Regions from separate parts of the Paenibacillus sp. GD4 genome, predicted to be linked through region 2. Evidence: riboswitches for the same ligand, from Rfam matches in the RefSeq annotation. Region 2 holds a riboswitch; each other region holds the start of a gene.
What was found. Region 2 has a riboswitch for cyclic di-GMP ahead of RAC89_RS20785 (C40 family peptidase). Riboswitches for the same ligand answer to the same signal wherever they lie in the genome.

Region 1 (4,313 bases), on a different contig from region 2:
CGACCATAAAGCCGGCGCCGTGTTCCCCTGCCCGCGCCGCTTCGATGGAAGCGTTCAAGGCAAGTAAATTCGTCTGAACCGCGATTTCGGAGATGACGCCGATGATCGAATCGATTTCCTCGGAATGTTTACCCAGCTGCTGTACAACGGCGGCGGATTCCCCTACCGTAGCATGAATCTTGTTCATTTGCCCAATCGCCTGCTGCAAAGCTTCGTTACCGCTTATCGCCTGCTCACCGGCTGTCGCTGCGGCTTCCGCTACCGTAGAGGAGGTTTCAGCGATTCGCTGAATCCCCTGCGCCATCTCCTCCATGGCTACGGAGGTTTCCTCAGCCCCCTTCAGCTGCGTGTGGGTTCCGGCGGCTACTTGCTGGGTTGCTTCCGTAATTTGATTGCTTGCCTGGGTAGATGCGTGTGCATTGCGTGTCAGCATCTCCGCCGACTCAGCTACCTGCTCGGACGCCTGCTGACCGGCAAGAATCGTTTCCCTAAACGTATCCGCCATCCGATTGAAGGCATTTGCAACAATGGCAAGCTCATCCCTTGACTCCAATCGGACACGGAACGTCAGGTTCCCTTCAGCTATTTCCGATGCCGAGGCTTCCAAAGCACCGACCGCTCTTTGAACGGAGACATAGAACGAAATAAACAAGTAGATGACACCGAGCAGCACCAGCAGAGCTACCGTAACAAGAATTGTCTTATGCATATTCGCTTCATCGATTCTTGTCTGGAGCAAGCTCTTCAAAACTTCCATTTGGGTTTCATATTGCTTATACGTTAGCTCCACTGACCCGCTTAGGCTGGCGTATGTATCTTTCGGCTTCATGGTGAAAGAAGCATCCAGCAAAGTAACCCGATTGACGAATTCCAGCAGCTTTGACGTTTCCGCGGCATTGTTATTATAAGCTTCCTTCAGTTTCGATCCTGCTTGCTCGTGGATGTCCGCCGTAATAATCAGGTTCGAATTGATGGTCTCCAGCGTTGTTTTGATTTGCTCAGACAAAGTTGTAAGAGTCTGCTGTGTAGCGATGCCGGATGATCTTGCAGCCGTGAAGGATATCGCCAAAGCTCTGGCGCGGCCGACGCGGTCCGCCAGCAGTGGCATTTGCTTAAGCGCCGAATCCATCAAGTAGTAGCTTCCTATTTCGCCGTCAATAACGAGACCGGAGGAATTCGTGATATGCGTCATCAGAGAACGAATGTCCGTTAGAATGGAGCCGTGCTGATCAAGGCTTTGCTGAGGAGAAAGATCCGTCCCCTTGTTCTTGAGCTCGTTCCACTTTTTCAGGATAGCGCTCCATCGCTCCGTTGTTTTGAAATCCTCGCCCATTTCGCCGTTGAGCTGTTCTATGGACACTATAGCTTGCTGAATGGCTTCCTCGGTTTTTGGCACGTTTTCTTGTAAAGAGGCATCTCCAAGAATGATGCCGCTAAAGAGCGCGCGCCGCGTATCCATAGCGATCAGCAGGTCTTTAAGACTATCCGCATAGGTAACGCCTCGCAGCTCCTCTTTGATATGGGATGATGCGGTTGACGCATTGGAGTATTGCAGAAACGTTAGAACCAATAGCGGAACGATAACAAGAAGACCGATGACGATAAATTTGTTAACATACTTCAATCGGTTCATGATCCATTCGCCCGGTGCGAAAAATACCCTTACTTTCTGTGCAATGCCTTGGGATGTCCTGTTGGTTGCCATGCTGTCATTTCCCTCCGTCATGAAAAATAAAAAAAGGAAACCGCGTGTTTCGGTCTCCTTTAATGCAAGAGGCTTGAAACATTCGGCAGCTGGCTGGCATGAAGGGTTCCCCCTTTGTAGCCCCTATAGCTTTGCGGCCAACGCTTTCGCGAAGTGTGCCTGTATCGTGTCTTTTTACCTAAGGTCGATTCTTATTATATACTCATGCGGTAGGAAATTGGTAGGGGGTCTGTTAAACTTTTTTACAATTTCGACATAACACGACCGGCGTGGGTTCAACCTACTTTCGAGAGCCGTTAACCACAACGTTCATAGCAGCGGCATACTCCCCGAATGTAGCTGTAATGCTTGAAGTGCCTGCAAGATGAGCCTTAACCTGTCCGTGGGCGTTAACCGATGCAACCGAACCGTCGCCATGGGCAAACTTCACTTTCTCCGGAGCTTCTTTCCGCGAGCCGTCTTTATACTGCAAGTAAGCTGTTACAGTGGTTTCCTCGCCGGGCTCGGCTTTCCAGTCAGCAGGACTCAAGACCATGCCAACAATCGTATTCCATTCGAAATAAACACGGTAAGTCGTAAGGTGCACCCCGTCCTCCGCCGTGACGACAATTGTGGCAGCACCGGGAACTCCTTCCGCCTGCGATACGGCAATAGAGGCTTTAGCATCTGCAGCATCAGCTGTAATCGGCAGTGCGCTGCTTGTGCCTTCCGGCAAATATACGGTATATTCCAGAAGCTCGGCCGCGAAGCCCGCCAGGGGGGCGCCTTCTAATTGTATAGCGGCAAGCCGGGAGTTGTTGCTCATCACATATACTGTAGATGACGCGCTAATGCCGTCCAAGGTCGCCGTAATTTCAGCCGCACCGGGGTTCAGCGGTGTGACGATACCCGCCGGGCTCACGGTCAGCACTGACGAATCGGATACCGTGTATTTCACATGGCTCGTGACGTTACTAGTAAATCCGCCGGAATAGCTGCCGGTAACCTTCAGAGGGTACTGCTCCCCGATCACCGCCTTCCCATCGGTCTGGTCCACTGTAACTGCTGCAGCTGCCTTTTCAGGTACAGGTTGCTGACGATCGGTAAATGGTCGGAGGCTTGCGTCTGAATGACGCGGGCGTTCTCACGTTCACCGAGCATGACGTCGCTGGAGGCCAAGATATAGTCAATCGTGGCCGACGGGTTGACCGAATCAATGGTAAACGCATTCGGCTGGTCTGCGAACTGGTTCTGAAGCTCTTTGGTGAACTTGCTCATTTCCGGAGCATACGGCCTCGCGTTAAAATCGCCTACAAGGATTTTGGGGCCGCTTCGTTTCGCCATAATAGCTAATATTTCATCCGCCTGGGTATTCCGCTGAATGGCATCCAGTCCCAAGTGGGTGGAATAGAAGCTCAGCTGAACCCCTTGAACGTCAATCGTCGTCTCGAGTACCCCACGCTGCTCCTGACCATAGCTCGTAAGCCAATAATTCTGGTTCTGCACAATGGGGTATTTGCTCAGAACGGCAGTGCCGTATTGGCTTCTCGGCTGCCCCGGCTCTGACGGCGGACGGTCCAGATTGGCCCCATACGCGAACTGCATGCCAAGCAAGTCGGACAATCGTTGGATCGTATCTTCGTTATTGCTGCGGCTCGAATAATAACGGTCCACCTCCTGCAGGCCGACAATGTCCGCACCCGACTGCCTGATGACATCGGCTATTCTATCCAGATTGTAATTATCGGACGGGTCAGCACCGTGATGAATGTTATAGGACATTATTTTTATAGGAAAATGCACGTCTGTTTTCTCCTCTGCGAAGTGAATTCGATATTCTTTGGCGGTCAATCCGTCATCTGCAGTGCCGATCACATAGACGATTCCGGGCACGACGGAAGGCAGCTGTATCTTAGTCGCGCCGTTCGGGTCCTCCGTTACGGCCGTCACTGCCGGCACCTGCCGGTTATCGGCCGGAAGGGTGAAATAATAGTCCGTTTGACTAGGGGTGAACCCGGGGATAGGCACTCCGTTCACGCTGATCGACGACAGGTTAGGATTTTTCAAGTACACGGAAACCGGCAAATTTGCCGTGCTTTGGCCGTAGGTGGCTGTAATGACCGTAGTTCCGCTTGCTAATGCACGGAGAACGCCCGGCGCCGGAATATCCGCTACGTTGGGCTGTGTGTTTGCGTATTGTGAATGATTCGTCACATCGCGGATCGTACCGTTGGTCATATAGGCTTGAAGCTTGAAGGTGCTTGTCGTTCCCACCGTCTCAATCTTGATTTTATCCGTGAAAGCCAGCGACTTGATGTTAGGGTTCAGGTGAGCGTCCGGATTCAAGGTGAGCTCACTTACAATCGGAAGATGCGTGGATGCAAGCGATGGTACGACCTTGGCCTCGCCAAGCTCCCAATTTCGGTCCGGCATGATGTAGCTGATTCTTTTGGCCGGAAGTTGAGACGGATTTGTGAAAGCTTCCGGTTGGTCGAAGAAAGCGTCACTGAGCTCAGAAAATAACTGCTTCATTTCTGCGGAAGTGTCCAGCGCGTTAGGATAAGCGGCTACAATCGCCGGGACGCTTTGGCTCCTCACAATGGCGAGGATTTCATCGGCTTGCTTCAGC
Region 2 (4,313 bases):
AATCGATGCTCCTGAAAAATAAACCCTTTATCGATGCTCGGTCGCTCCACCTTCTCCTTCTCCAGCAGCACTTGCCCACGGTAGTCGGTGTCCAAGCCGGCGACGATTTTGAGCAACGTGCTCTTTCCGCAGCCGCTCGGTCCGATCACCGTGATGAATTCTCCGCGCTTTACTTGAAGCGAAATATCCTGAAGCGCTTGTACCGACCCTTGAGGGGTGGGAAACACCTTGAATAGCCGAGTGATATCCAATAGTACGCTCATGGCTTCAGCTCCTTATGCACTCTCGATAGTCAGCTCCGTATTCTCTTGCGCTCGCTCTGCCAGCTTCTGCTTGACAAGCGGCAGCAGCAGCTCTCCTGTCGTTTGCGCTTCTTCCAGGTTCGGGTAGCCGGATAAAATAAAAGAGGAAATGCCCAAATCCACGTATTCCAGGATTCGATCGGACACCTGCTCCGGTGTGCCTACGAGCAGCATCGAGCCGCCGCCCCTCACTGTAGAAAGTCCTGCCCATAGGTTCGGGGCGAGCAGAAAGTCATGGTCCCGCGACAGCTCACGCAGCTCGTTTTGGCGCTTCTGGTTGGTCGCATCGGTAGTGGCAAAGCGTTGATTGGAATTGTCGATTGCCTTCCGTTCCACTTTACTGATGATGTCCCACGCTTCACGCCATGCCTCTTCCTCTGTTTCCCGAACAAGCACCTGTGCCCTTAAGCCGTAACGAAGCGTTCTGTCGATTCCCTTCTCCCGCTTCAGCTCCGCACGAAGCTGCTCCAGCTCCGCAATCTGCTCGCGTATCCAATCGATCGGCTCCGCCCACATAAGAAAGACGTCGGCCGTTTCCACCGCAGTTCGCTTCCCGGCAGCCGAGCTGCCCCCAAAATATAAGGGAGGGTGCGGATTCTGGATCGGTGCGGGCAAGCTCGCCCCGTCCTCGAGCTGAAAGTACTTCCCTTGGAACTGTACGCGTTCCGCTCCTCCATAGGTAGAATTCGACGCTAGGAAGCTATCCGAGCTTTTCTTCGATTGCGTCCAAACCTCCTTCACAATGTGAAGAAATTCCCTTGTTCGTTCGTAGCGGGCATCATGATCGTGGGCCAGAGGATCTCCGGTAGCGATAAGATCCTGCGGCGAGCCGCCCGTCACCACATTCACCAATGCCCGGCCTCCCGATATATAATCGAGTGAAGCAGCCATGCGAGCCGCCAGGACGGGCGCGATGAGTCCCGGACGGAATGCGACAAGCGGCTTAAGCTTCCGGGTATGGGCAGCGATGGCGGAGCCGACTACCCAAGAATCGATGCAAGAGCCCCCGGTGGGGATGAGTGCGAAAGTAAAGCCTGCTTCCTCCGCCGTCTTCGCTACTTGAATCATGTACTCTGCGGTAGATTCCCTTTCCGGCTTCACCCCGATATATTTGCCGTCGCCTGTCGTCGGTATGAACCAGCCGAACTCCACTTGCTGAGACTTGTTTGTCATAACATTTCACTCTCCTTTACATGTTTGAACGGATTCCCAACGATCAACTCAGAAGGGATAAAAAAAGGAGACTCCTCTTACCTGCTCCTTCAATAGGATGCAAGATAAGCGAAGCCTCCGGTGAACCGGTAGACACATATTAACTATAATTCCAATGTGTTTACTGTGTTTTATTGTGCTCAGTATAGTTCAGTATCCCATGCAGTGTCAATATCTTTTTTCTAACTTCGCATAAAAAGGAAATAGCGAGATCCCGAAGGACCCCGCTAAACGATATCCATTAGTTGGTTGCACTCCCGCCGAATAGGAACCGATATTCCCAGTGACGTCCAGCGATCGAATCGGTCCGAACCCCGCCGGATTCAGGTGAGTAGGTATGAAGCATCATTCCGTCGCCCAAGTAGATCGCTACGTGAGTAATCGTCTCGGCAGTTTTGTCAATGCCGCTGTAATCGGATGCGCTTGAGCCGTTATAGGACATGAAGAACATCAGATCACCACGCTTCAGCTGCCGCCAATCGGAAGTAACGGCGCCCTGCTTTACGTAATCGCCCTGGGCCCGGGAATCTCCCGGCACAACCGTCCGGGTAGCATCCCAAAAGGCTTGCTGCACCAAATCGGAGCAATCGAACGTCGCCGTATCGAACCGCTCCGAACCGAACTCATAGGGTGTCCCGGTGTAAGCGGAAGCCGCTTGTATGATACTTTCAATTCGCTCCTGAAGAGGCAGCACAACGGCCGTTACCGAGAAATTTGCTGTAATATACTTGCTGCTGCTGCTGAGGTAGCCGACCACGCCGTTTTTATCCTTTGCCTTATACCAGCTGTCATTGATTTTCTCCAGAACGAGAACCTCCTCGCCTGTAGACAGCATCCGGATTTTGGACGCTTCGGTGGAAGGACCGGTCCGGAAATTGACCCCATAAATAATTTTTGCATTGCTGATCAACGTTATGTACTTCGAGCTGGAGCTGACATAGCCCATAGTCCCCTGCTGATCCTGAATCCGGTACCAATAGGGATTTACCACATCAAGAACGGTAACGACCTCTCCTGTCTTCAAATAACGCATGACCTGGCTTGAGGTGCTCGGCTGGTCCCGGAAGCTTACGCCGGCTACGGCTTGTGCCTTAGTGGGAACCGTTTCCTCCGCTTGTACAGCGGAACCTAAGGAAAGTACAATAAAGAGTAAGACCAATAAGGATGCAAGCTGCTTCTTCATGCTGTGATAACCTCCGTGTCTTTGGGTTTGGAATGGAAAAGAAAAGAACCCTCTCCTTACCAGCCGTTGAAGAAAGAGGGTTATCCCGGGTTCCCTAGATCCTTCGGCAGCTGGCGAGCATGGTTGAACGATCAACCGAAGCCCCTGTAGCTTTGCGTCACCGGCTTTCGCCGGCTTTGCCATTATCGTGAGAGGTTAACTTAAATCATTTCGTGACTCTATTATAGTTTGAGTGGGTACCGATCGAAAATAGTCGAAACGATGCATCATTTCCCATGGGAAAACAAGGCTTGAAGCCCTATTGACCCCTTGTAATATAATGGAAATATAATATAGTTCACAGCTTAGAGCGGTTCAACGCTCACAGCCTCACCCGATAATTGCAAAATGTTTAAAATTGTTTCACAAAGATTCCGTAAAAATCGCCCGTTGCTTCGAATAGTATGAAAAGAAACTATCCACGGGAGGTCTACACTATGGAGAAACGATGGACTCGTTACGAGCTGCAGGAGCCCTTGATTGCGCTGCATAACGGGCATCTGTACAAGGGACGGGACCTCGCGCTGAGCCGCCAGGTTCTCGTGTTCATCGTCAAGCTTAGCGGCAGCTACCCGGCACAGGAGTATATAGAGGAATTGGGCAAAGGCGGGCATACGGCCTGGCCTTCCCTGCTGCATGTTCTGGATGCGGAGGTTACCGCTGAGCAGGTATCCATCATTCTGCCCTACGAGAAGGGAGAACCGCTGATCCGGTTGATCGAGCATCATACACTTTCCTTCGAGCAGATCGTCAAGCTGCTGGTCGAGCTGGGACACGACCTTCAGGACGTGCTGGAGCGGCGCCCGTTGGATTTTTCCTTACGGGCGGAAAATTTATGGCTCCGGCATGACGGCAAATTGAACATCATTCACTCATGGGATAAGGGAACGGCAAAGGAGCGCCCCGCGAAGGAGCTTTGCCGATTGTTTTTCCAGCTGGTTACCAGATCCTCCCATGTCCCGGAGAACCCCGAACCTTTCCGGGTTCGCCTTGCCGCGGCATTGGCGGAGCTCGGAGTACAGGAATCGGCCCGGAGCATTCTGGTCCAGGCGGCCCAGCGCACCATGCAGGAGCAAACCTCGCTGGCCGCCTGGATACGCAGTCTCCAGGACGCCTTGTCCGGCACAGGTGACCCGGAGGTCGCGTCAGTAGAAGAAACGGAAGAATACGAAGAAGAGGAACCCGTCAGGAAGAGGGGCTGGAGCTCCTTTTTCGGTAAAAAAATGTGGATCGGCCTTACGGCCGGCGTGATCGGACTTGTCGTTTTTATCGGCGTATTTGCTTTACTGTTCGAGACCGTAGGGAAAATGCTTGCTTCAGACGAGAGAAAGCCCGCCGTCACGCAAGCTACGCCACCGGTTCAGGAGAACCCGGTGCAAGAACAGCCGAAGCCCGCTCCCGAGCCGAAGCCTGCCCCTCCGGCCGGAGACGGACCGGTTCAGGTGCCCGCCCTTAAGGGGCTTAGCAAGGAAGAGGCGGAGAAGCTGGCGCTTTCCTCCGGGTTGAAATACGCTTATTTCCTCGAAGTCAACGAGCAGCCGGCCGGTAAAGTGTTCAAGCAGGAGCCCCAGCCCGGC
Region 3 (4,313 bases), 1.1 Mb from region 2:
GACCGTCTTATTGTTCGAATGAATGACAGAGGAGTGTCCCATCCCGCCGTACGCCACCACCTCGGCGGCCCGCTGAATGCCTTGCTCCGCATGCTTCACCTTATAACACGCCAATACGGGACTCAGCTTCTCGGCGGACAGCGGATGCGCAGCGCCGACCCCCGTAAGCTCGGCAACAAGGATTTTCGTGTCCGAAGGCACCGTCACACCGGCCATCTCAGCTATCTTGACCGCCGGCTGCCCTACGATAACGGCGTTGACGGCACATTTTTCCGGATGGATGACAAGTCTGGATACGAGCTCCGTCTCTTCCTTGGACAAGAAGTAACAGCCCATTTCCTTCATCAGGCGCTTCGCCGCATCGTAAATCGGCTCCTCGAGAATGACCGCTTGCTCCGATGCGCAAATCATGCCGTTGTCGAACGTCTTCGACAGAATCAAATCCGTTACCGCCTGCTTCAGATCGGCCGACTTTTCGATGAAGCAAGGCACATTGCCCGGACCGACTCCCAGTGCCGGCTTGCCAGTGCTGTAGGCGGATTTCACCATCGAGGATCCCCCCGTGGCCAGGACCAACGCGACATCCTTATGGTTCATCAGCAGCTGTGTCGCCTCGACGGAGGGCGTCTCGATCCATTGGATGCAATCCTCCGGCGCGCCGGCTTTTACAGCCGCATCCCTAACAACGGCGGCAGCCGCCACGGAGCACTTTTGCGCCGACGGATGAAACGCGAATACGATCGGGTTTCTCGTTTTGACAGCAATCAGTGACTTGAACATCGTAGTTGAAGTCGGGTTCGTCACCGGCGTCACCCCTGCAATGACACCAACCGGCTCCGCTACGACACTGAAGTTCTCATACGGGTTTTCCTCGATAACGCCGACCGTTTTGGCATACTTGATACTGTGATAAATATATTCCGTCGCAAAAATATTTTTCGTAATCTTATCCTCGTATACCCCGCGTCCCGTCTCCTCTATTGCCAGCTTCGCAAGCGCCATGTGCCGGTCTAGCCCGGCGAGCGCCATCTGCTGCACAATGCGGTCGATCGCGTCTTGATCCAGGCTCATATACTCCTGCTGTGCCGCCTTGGCCCGTTCCACAAGCCGGTCTACCTGCTGCTGGACGGACACGTTCTCCGCCCTTTCCGTCTCCTGCCGTGCTTTGTTTACTGCCATCTCCATCCACTCCTCTATAGAAATGATCCTTCCTGATCACTATGTTACTTTTTTCACAAGGAAAGAACTATGAAGTTGCTCACACCGTAAATATTTTTTTCCTGCACAAAAAAGAAAAGGACCACCCTCAGGTGATCCTTCTCACATCCTATGTACCTTGCTCGAATCAATACGCCGAACCGCCGTACAAAAACCGGTTGTTCCACTGGGTTCCGCTAATCGAATCGATGCGTACGCCGCCCGAAGCGACCGAATACGTATGCAGCATTTGGCCGTCCCCGAGATAAATGCCTACGTGCGTAACCGGCTCCGTTGACTTGTTGATCCCTTGGTAATCCGAAGCACTGGAGCCTTTGTAGGACATGAAGAACATCAGGTCGCCGCGCTTCAGCTGGCTCCAATCGTTTACCTGGTTGCCCTTGCCCCTCACAAAGTCCGCCTGTGCCTGAGAATCACTCGGGAGCACCGTTCTTGCGCCGAGCCAGAAGATCGTCTGCATGAAATCAGAGCAATCGAAGGTGGAATCCTCCCAACGGGTAGAGCCGAATTCATAAGGAGTTCCCAAGTAAGCCGTACCGGAATTGATAATGCTCTCCACCCGCTCCGCCATAGGCAGGATCACACCGGTAACGGAGAAATCCGTTGCCAGATATTGCGAACCTGCGCTTACGTAGCCGCTCACTCCAGAGGCATCCTCCGCCCGGTACCAGGAAGCATTCACCTTCTCGATGACATAAAGACCCTCCCCCACCGGCAAGGAGCGGATAATCGAAGACGAAGTCGAAGGCTGCGTACGGAAATTCACTTTGGCGATCACTTCCGCATTCGATAAAACATCAATGTAAGTGCCGCTGGAGCTGACGTACCCAGTCAAACCCTGAGCATCCTGAATTTGATACCAATTGGGATTGACCAGCTGCAAGGCCGTTACCACTTCACCGGCTTTGAGGTAGCGCATGACATTGCTTGAGGTGGACGGCTTGTCCCGGAAACTGACGCTTTTCGTCGCCTTAAGCTTGGTAACGGTCTCGGCGGCCTTCGCCGCCTGCATCGGAACCAGAAGCATACACATCATAAGCATGGCTAAGCCGGCGATCCACATTTTTTTCATCGTTAATTCCCCCGAGTTGTTAGAATGTCCTACCCGATCCGGAGTTGCCTAGGGAACGATGTAAAAAAAGAATCTTCCGCTGCAACGCCGCGCGCAGACGTCTTGCGGAGGTCCTCTTTCCTTCGATCGTTCGACAGCTGGCTGGCAAGAAGAACACCGAAACCGGCGTTCTTCGTAGCCCCTATAGCTTTGCGCCGCTGATTTTCATCAGGTTTGCCTTTTCGGGACGGAAAGTGGAAATGCTTTGCATACTCTGAGTATAATTCGACAATATTTTTCCGGCATGTGTCCAAATGCGTATTTTTTTCCATGGAATATTTAAGTTTTATTGCCTATTGTGCTCATGTTAATTTTTGTAAGGGACTTATAAGGACTCCAAGTGCTTGAGAAGTTCGTTGATTTCACGGCGCTTGTCGTTCCTGGAGATTTACAGCATTGGGCAGCAGGGATCCTTAGGGGAGGTTAGAGAAATATAGACTATTGGTCCTATACATTCGGACATTTCGTATCCCGTTTCTTTTTTAAGGGGAGGTCATTCGTATCAATAAAAATGCAGTAGCCGTGTTTTCATTCGCCGGTTACCATATTATACCTTTAAATTTAGGAGTTTATATCCTTGAAGTCGTATCTATCGAAGGGCCGGTTGGAATTAAATCCTCTTTTAGACCTGATCTATATAGTTCCCCATACCTGCCCCCAGCCTCTACTCTTCCTCCCAGCATCCTTCGCTGTATCCCTCGGTAAGCAGTCCGCCGTACGGACGCAGCACTTCATGTAGCAGCTGTATGACCGGCTCATGCTCATCCTTGCGGTATAACTGTTCCAGCGCAGCGACCAACGAATTACTCAGCTCTTCGTCGAACCTCCGCAGCATACGCAAGGCCCACTTCCCGTCTCCTATCCATTGCCGGTTAGCTCTTAATACAAATTCATGCACAGAACCGATCAGTTTCCCAGCAATAAACAATCTCTCAGCTCGATCCCTGCTGCTTTGCAGATCAAGCAAGCCATTTGTGATGTCATACCTGGCATCGCTCAGCTGCTGCGTAGTCCACTCGTAGGGTCCGGCCTGCAGCGCATCCCGTGCCAGTCCGATAAGCTCCGCCGCCGAACCGTCATCCCGCAGAACCGCTCCTTCGGTGCACATACGCAGTATCGACGGAAGTCCCGACTCGGCTGCCGCCTCGATAAACATAGGAAAGCTGTCGCGGGTAACCACGAATGCCTCAATCAACCAGCCGTGGGCGGTGTACGTTTTGCGGAACGGATACGACCGCGATTCATCCAGGATAACCAGATCCAGATCGGAATCCGAGGTGTCCATGCCTTTCACGGCACTACCGGCAAGTATGGCTGCATTGCATTCGGGAAATTGCTTCTCAAGAAACCATTCCGCCGCTTTCAGGGAAGACACTCGGCCCGCCATCTTATCCCTTCGACCCCACAAGAACGGCTGAACCCAGGAAGTCTCTGCTTTGATCCATCATGTCCGTATACGTAAGCGAGGTGTGCCATACGGAAGCGTCAATATAGGCACCTTCACTTACGATTTGATGCTCATCCGGATGATTTAGGTCATCCTGCGCCGACAGCTCTTCCATAGGGGAGACGGAGAGACGAATGTCGGTGAAGCCCTGCGCTTCCAGAATCGCTCCCCATTCCTCTGCAGATAGCAGTTGGGCAATGCCTAGAAATTCCACCAGTTCGTCTTTAATGCCTCCCGTCACATCGTGAAGGCGGATCACTTCACTGTCATATAACATCCCCCCGGGCTTCAGCACACGGTAATATTCCGAAACGGCTGCCGATGCATCCGCGAAGTTGGTAACGGATTCGGCAAGGACAAGATCAAATTGATTGTCCCCAAAAGGAAGCCGGCAAATATCGCCTACCGCAAAATCTACCTTCACCTGCTGCAATTCACTGCGCTTTTTCGCCTTCTCAATCATCCCCGGTCGCAAGTCGACGGCATATACTTGAAAGCCCTTTTGTGCAAGCAGACATGCTGTACGGCCTGTTCCGC
Region 4 (4,313 bases), 1.2 Mb from region 2:
CATCCCGGGAAAGCGGACTCCCGTTGTCTCCTGCCTTAAGCATCTGCCGGTAGGTGCCGAACACATGGACAGTGCGTTCCGGCGAACGGTCTACCTTCGGCGGACGGCCTGTCGTTTGGACGATGACCTTCTTCACTTCGGACGGGAGTGCCTCCTGAAGCGCCGGAAGCGAGGATGTCGTCTCTACCTGCTGCAGCATCCCTCTTACTTCCCCGACAACGCCCAAGCTGGTGAGGAAGGTGAAGGCCAGGCAGCCGCTGAACAGTACCCCAACGAAAAGCATGCTTAGAAAATCATAATGCACCCGCTGCTCTTCCTTCCTCTGGAAGAACAAGTACAGCAGCACCTCCAGCCCGAGCAGAATCAAAAGGACCGGCCACCAGGCCACGAAGGTGTCGAACGCCGCCAGCCCTTGAAATTGCGAGCCCAGCAGCGCTGCGCCAAGACCTACCAGCGTAACTCCCATGGACAGCGTCCCTACACGCCAAGTTCTCATTTGGGTCCCTCCTTCTTCCCCTTGCTCCCCGCAAGAAGGCGAATGCCCCCGCCAATAAAGAGCAACGATACGACCACCGTCTGAAAATACCGCTCGATCCGATAAGTGATGCGCGCGCCCGGAAACATTTGCTCTAGAATGCCAAGGATCACCTGGTCAAACAAGTAATAAGCGCCGAGCGCGAGCAGACCGAAGCCTACCCAGCGCTGATGATGAATGAGCCAGTCAACGATCGGCACGTCCTGTACGTCTCCCTTGCCATGCTTCGAAATATGCTGGAGGCCGTCAAAGAAGCTGTAGAACCATAGGATCGGAATAAGAAACAAGAAAATCGACAAGCGAAGCACATCCATGATGTAAATGCTGAACAAGAAAGCCGCCATCAGCTGCAAGCCGCGCTTTTGAAAGCCCAGGTACATATGGCCCGCGCCCGGGAACATGCAGAGCAGGGTCGCCAGCAGCTTGTTCCTCTTCCCTGCCTCGCGGTTATCCTGAAAATCCTCGAATACCGAGCGATCTGCAAGCTCCTCTCCCCGTTCCTTACGATTGAGCTGCTGAATGACATCGAACATGGAATAAATCCAGAAAACAGGCAAAATGCCGAGGAAGGCGAGAAACTCATCCTGCTTCGTCCACGCGGTGATGAAAATGATCATCATTCCGAATCCGATAAACGAGATCAAAAGAGATAGTCCGCGCTGCATCAATCCAAGCTGAAGATGGCCCAGCCCCGGGATAAAGGAAAGCGCAATCGTAAAGCCGCGATCCTGATCGCGCCTCTGATGCTCCCCAGCCCCGTGAGCCGCCTGGGCACCCCGGCTTACCGTCCGCGCCATATCGATCAGATTGATTAAGGCGATCAGGACGGAGAACAGCGGCAGGATAAGCAGCTCATCGGCGCCTCGCCCGTTTCGCAGCAGGAGCGCAAGGAACAGCAAGCCTAAAGGCCCGAAGAAGCCGCAGCCGTAGAGCAGCCCCTTCCCCAGCTTCCCCAAATACAGGAAGCCAAGCCCGGGAATAAAAGAAAGCAGAAAAGCAACCATCGGATGTTTGGGTGGGACTGTCGGGTTCATCGCTTACCCCCTCTTTCTGTTTTTGATTGAATGGAATCCAGGACGAGCACCGTCTTATCCAGCAGCCGGCTGGAGAAGGACTGCTGGGCGGCATACTCGTTATCGTACAACGAAGCCCTGGCAACCGCATGCTGTCCGGTGCTGCCCAGCAGAGCTTGAAAAATGCCCGTGCTCACAAGCAGCAGCGTGATGGCAGCAGCAACCGCGTAGTGAAAGACCGGATGACTCCACAGCCTTGAACGATGCGGCTCGGACGGTACAAGGACCGGCGGCAGCTGCTTCAGCACCCGCTCGGTCAGTTCGGCCGGATCCGCCAGCTGAGGCATCTCATTCGACACTGCACCAAGGCAATCCATATACAGCATCAAGCATTCGTCACACTGGGCAAGATGCAAGTCACAGTGCTCCCGCTGCTCTTCGGTCATTCGGCCGCCTGCATAGTCGAGCCATTGTTCTCTTGTTGGGTGCGTCATTCTAGTGGTCCTCCTCCTTCCATGTTCTGCGCATGTACTGCTTGGCCCGGTACAGCTTGGATTCTACGGTTTTGAGCGCCAGCTTCTGCTCCAATGCAATTTGCTGATAGCTTTTTTCCTCAATATAAAAGGCGACCACTACATCCCGGTAAGCCTCGGGCAGCTGCCGGATCGAGCTTCGAACCTGCTCACGCTGCTCCCTGCTTAATACGTGCTTCTCGACCGCGCTGGTCGGCACAGTCGCCGGCGCGTCCAGCAGCATTTCAACGTCGTCCGTCAGCTCCTCGCGTTTGCGCTGCCTTGAACGCTTAAAGTCGATCGCTTTGTTTACCGCTATACGAGTAATCCAAGTCTTGAACCCTTGCTGCTGATACTGAGGGAGGGCAGAGTGCATTTTGAGCAGCACCTCCTGCGTCACATCCTCGGCATCCTTCGGCGATTGAAGCACGCCATATACAACTTGATACAGGTAAGGTCCGTATTGCAGGGCCAGATGCCTGAACGCTTCCCGATCCCCGGACGCTGCCTGCGCGATCCTTTGCTCCTCTGTGATGACTCTCCCCCTCCTCTCCAGGTATATAGACGTCATGTACGAAGGGAATCACTGCAGCTTAGCAAAAAAAATGTGCCTTAAGCATCATCATCTTACACAGAAAACGTAATCCTTGCTGCTATGTCACCAAAATAAATGCTAGATTTCGACAAAAATCGTGGTATACTCAAGGTATAACTCGAATTATGTCGAATGACTGACTTCTAACTGAATGAAAAAGGCAAACCCGCCGAAAGGAGGGGACGCAAAGCTACGGGCCTAAAGCGAGTGACGCCAAGGCAGCCGGGCTGCCATTGGGGAGAGCTTTGTACGAGGAACTGCCCCTGCGTTAAGGGCAGTTTTTCTTTTTATCAAGCTTAGGAGGGGAAATGATGCAAGCCATGGAACAGGAGCAGTATGTCGAATTCAGCCTTGGGAGCGAGCCCTATGCTCTCCCGATTCAAGACATTCATGAAATCATCAAAATGCAGAGCATTACCAGACTCCCGCAAGCGCAGAGCTACATGAAAGGCGTCATTAACATACGGGGGTACATCATCCCCATCGTGAGTCTTTGCCTGCTTTTCGGCCTTCCCGAAGAGGCTGTTACCAAAGCCACCCGCATTATTATCGTTCGTCTCGGAGAGGAAACGGTCGGCATGATCGTCGATCGCGTCAACAAGGTGACCCGGTTTACGGATATTCAGCCTCCGCCGGAGCAGCTAGGCTCCGTAAGCTCGAACTGCTTGTCCGGCATTGGTTTTTCACCTACCGGCCTCATCGGCATCCTCAGCTTGAACGGCATGTTTCAAGAATATCACTAAACCGTGCATTTGCGCTTCCAACAGGAAATAGCCCCATCTTCCCTTCGAGGGATGACGGGGCTGCTTTTTTTGTTTCCTCACCGCTTCCTTCCTTGCTCCGGCGGCTTGACGGCATGCCTGCGGTCCTTCTGCCTGCCCGAATTGCCGACGGGGCTCGGTCTCCAGCGGTCGTCCTCATCTACGAACTCCTCGTAATCCTCTATGTACGTGTCCACAACGGCTTCCTTCTGTTGTTCCGGGTTCACACAGCACTGCTCCTTCAGCTTCATCTTCAGCTTCCTTACGACAACACATATACCTTGACATTCTTCTTCACGCCGAAATGCCTTGCTTGCTTTACGTCCTCCATGTAGACGTCGATTCTGGCGCCGCGGATCGCCGAGCCGGTATCCTCCGCCTGACGGACGCCTACACCGTCAATATAAACCAGTGAACCGAGCGGAATGATGTTCGGATCTACTGCTACCGTACGCCCTTCCGTCGCCCTGCTGCCGCTGTAGGTGATGCCGTAGGCGGGGCTGGAAGGCGTTTTGCCCGTCGATTCCACCCCAGCCGTATAAGCTGTCAGAGTGGAGCTAAGCACCTTCTTGATCACCTTAGCCTCACCGGCCGGCAGCTCCAGCTCCCCTCCGATAGCCGGGATTTCCAGCTCCTGCCCTATACGCAGAGCATTGGCATTCTGAATCCCGTTCGCTGCAGCCAGCAATTGTACGTTGATGCCGAAATCGCGGGCGATCTTGTACAATGTATCTCCCCGGTTCACCTGGTATTTGACGGCTTCCGGAACGACAGGCTTCCGCTCCTCCTCAGGTGCCGGAGGCTCTTCTTCCAGCATGGCCAGACCATATGGCAAATACCCCGATTCCAAAATTTCGTTGCGCATAACATCTTCCATTTCAATATATGCATCCGCTC

Region 1: it holds a riboswitch for cyclic di-GMP, as region 2 does, so the genes downstream of both, RAC89_RS24575 (methyl-accepting chemotaxis protein) here and RAC89_RS20785 (C40 family peptidase) in region 2, are expected to answer to the same signal.
Region 3: it holds a riboswitch for cyclic di-GMP, as region 2 does, so the genes downstream of both, RAC89_RS16050 (C40 family peptidase) here and RAC89_RS20785 (C40 family peptidase) in region 2, are expected to answer to the same signal.
Region 4: it holds a riboswitch for cyclic di-GMP, as region 2 does, so the genes downstream of both, RAC89_RS15360 (chemotaxis protein CheW) here and RAC89_RS20785 (C40 family peptidase) in region 2, are expected to answer to the same signal.

Annotation. Positions count from the first base shown of each region.
Region 1 covers NZ_JAVCYK010000002.1:288,875-293,187, reverse strand. The annotation lists gene RAC89_RS24575 (methyl-accepting chemotaxis protein) at 1-1,705, opposite strand, end outside; cyclic di-GMP riboswitch class I at 1,787-1,875, opposite strand; gene RAC89_RS24570 (Ig-like domain-containing protein) at 1,986-2,741, opposite strand; gene RAC89_RS24565 (endonuclease/exonuclease/phosphatase family protein) at 2,714-4,313, opposite strand, start outside.
Region 2 covers NZ_JAVCYK010000001.1:4,386,171-4,390,483, reverse strand. The annotation lists gene RAC89_RS20795 (ABC transporter ATP-binding protein) at 1-263, opposite strand, end outside; gene RAC89_RS20790 (LLM class flavin-dependent oxidoreductase) at 276-1,475, opposite strand; gene RAC89_RS20785 (C40 family peptidase) at 1,756-2,697, opposite strand; cyclic di-GMP riboswitch class I at 2,800-2,888, opposite strand; gene RAC89_RS20780 (PASTA domain-containing protein) at 3,174-4,313, shown strand, end outside.
Region 3 covers NZ_JAVCYK010000001.1:3,317,984-3,322,296, reverse strand. The annotation lists gene adhE (bifunctional acetaldehyde-CoA/alcohol dehydrogenase) at 1-1,179, opposite strand, end outside; gene RAC89_RS16050 (C40 family peptidase) at 1,346-2,290, opposite strand; cyclic di-GMP riboswitch class I at 2,420-2,518, opposite strand; gene RAC89_RS16045 (nucleotidyltransferase domain-containing protein) at 2,994-3,704, opposite strand; gene RAC89_RS16040 (class I SAM-dependent methyltransferase) at 3,718-4,313, opposite strand, start outside.
Region 4 covers NZ_JAVCYK010000001.1:3,203,203-3,207,515, reverse strand. The annotation lists gene RAC89_RS15380 (LiaF transmembrane domain-containing protein) at 1-496, opposite strand, end outside; gene RAC89_RS15375 (hypothetical protein) at 493-1,569, opposite strand; gene RAC89_RS15370 (anti-sigma factor family protein) at 1,566-2,042, opposite strand; gene RAC89_RS15365 (RNA polymerase sigma factor) at 2,044-2,631, opposite strand; cyclic di-GMP riboswitch class I at 2,805-2,890, shown strand; gene RAC89_RS15360 (chemotaxis protein CheW) at 2,964-3,398, shown strand; gene RAC89_RS15355 (hypothetical protein) at 3,476-3,667, opposite strand; gene RAC89_RS15350 (3D domain-containing protein) at 3,679-4,313, opposite strand, start outside.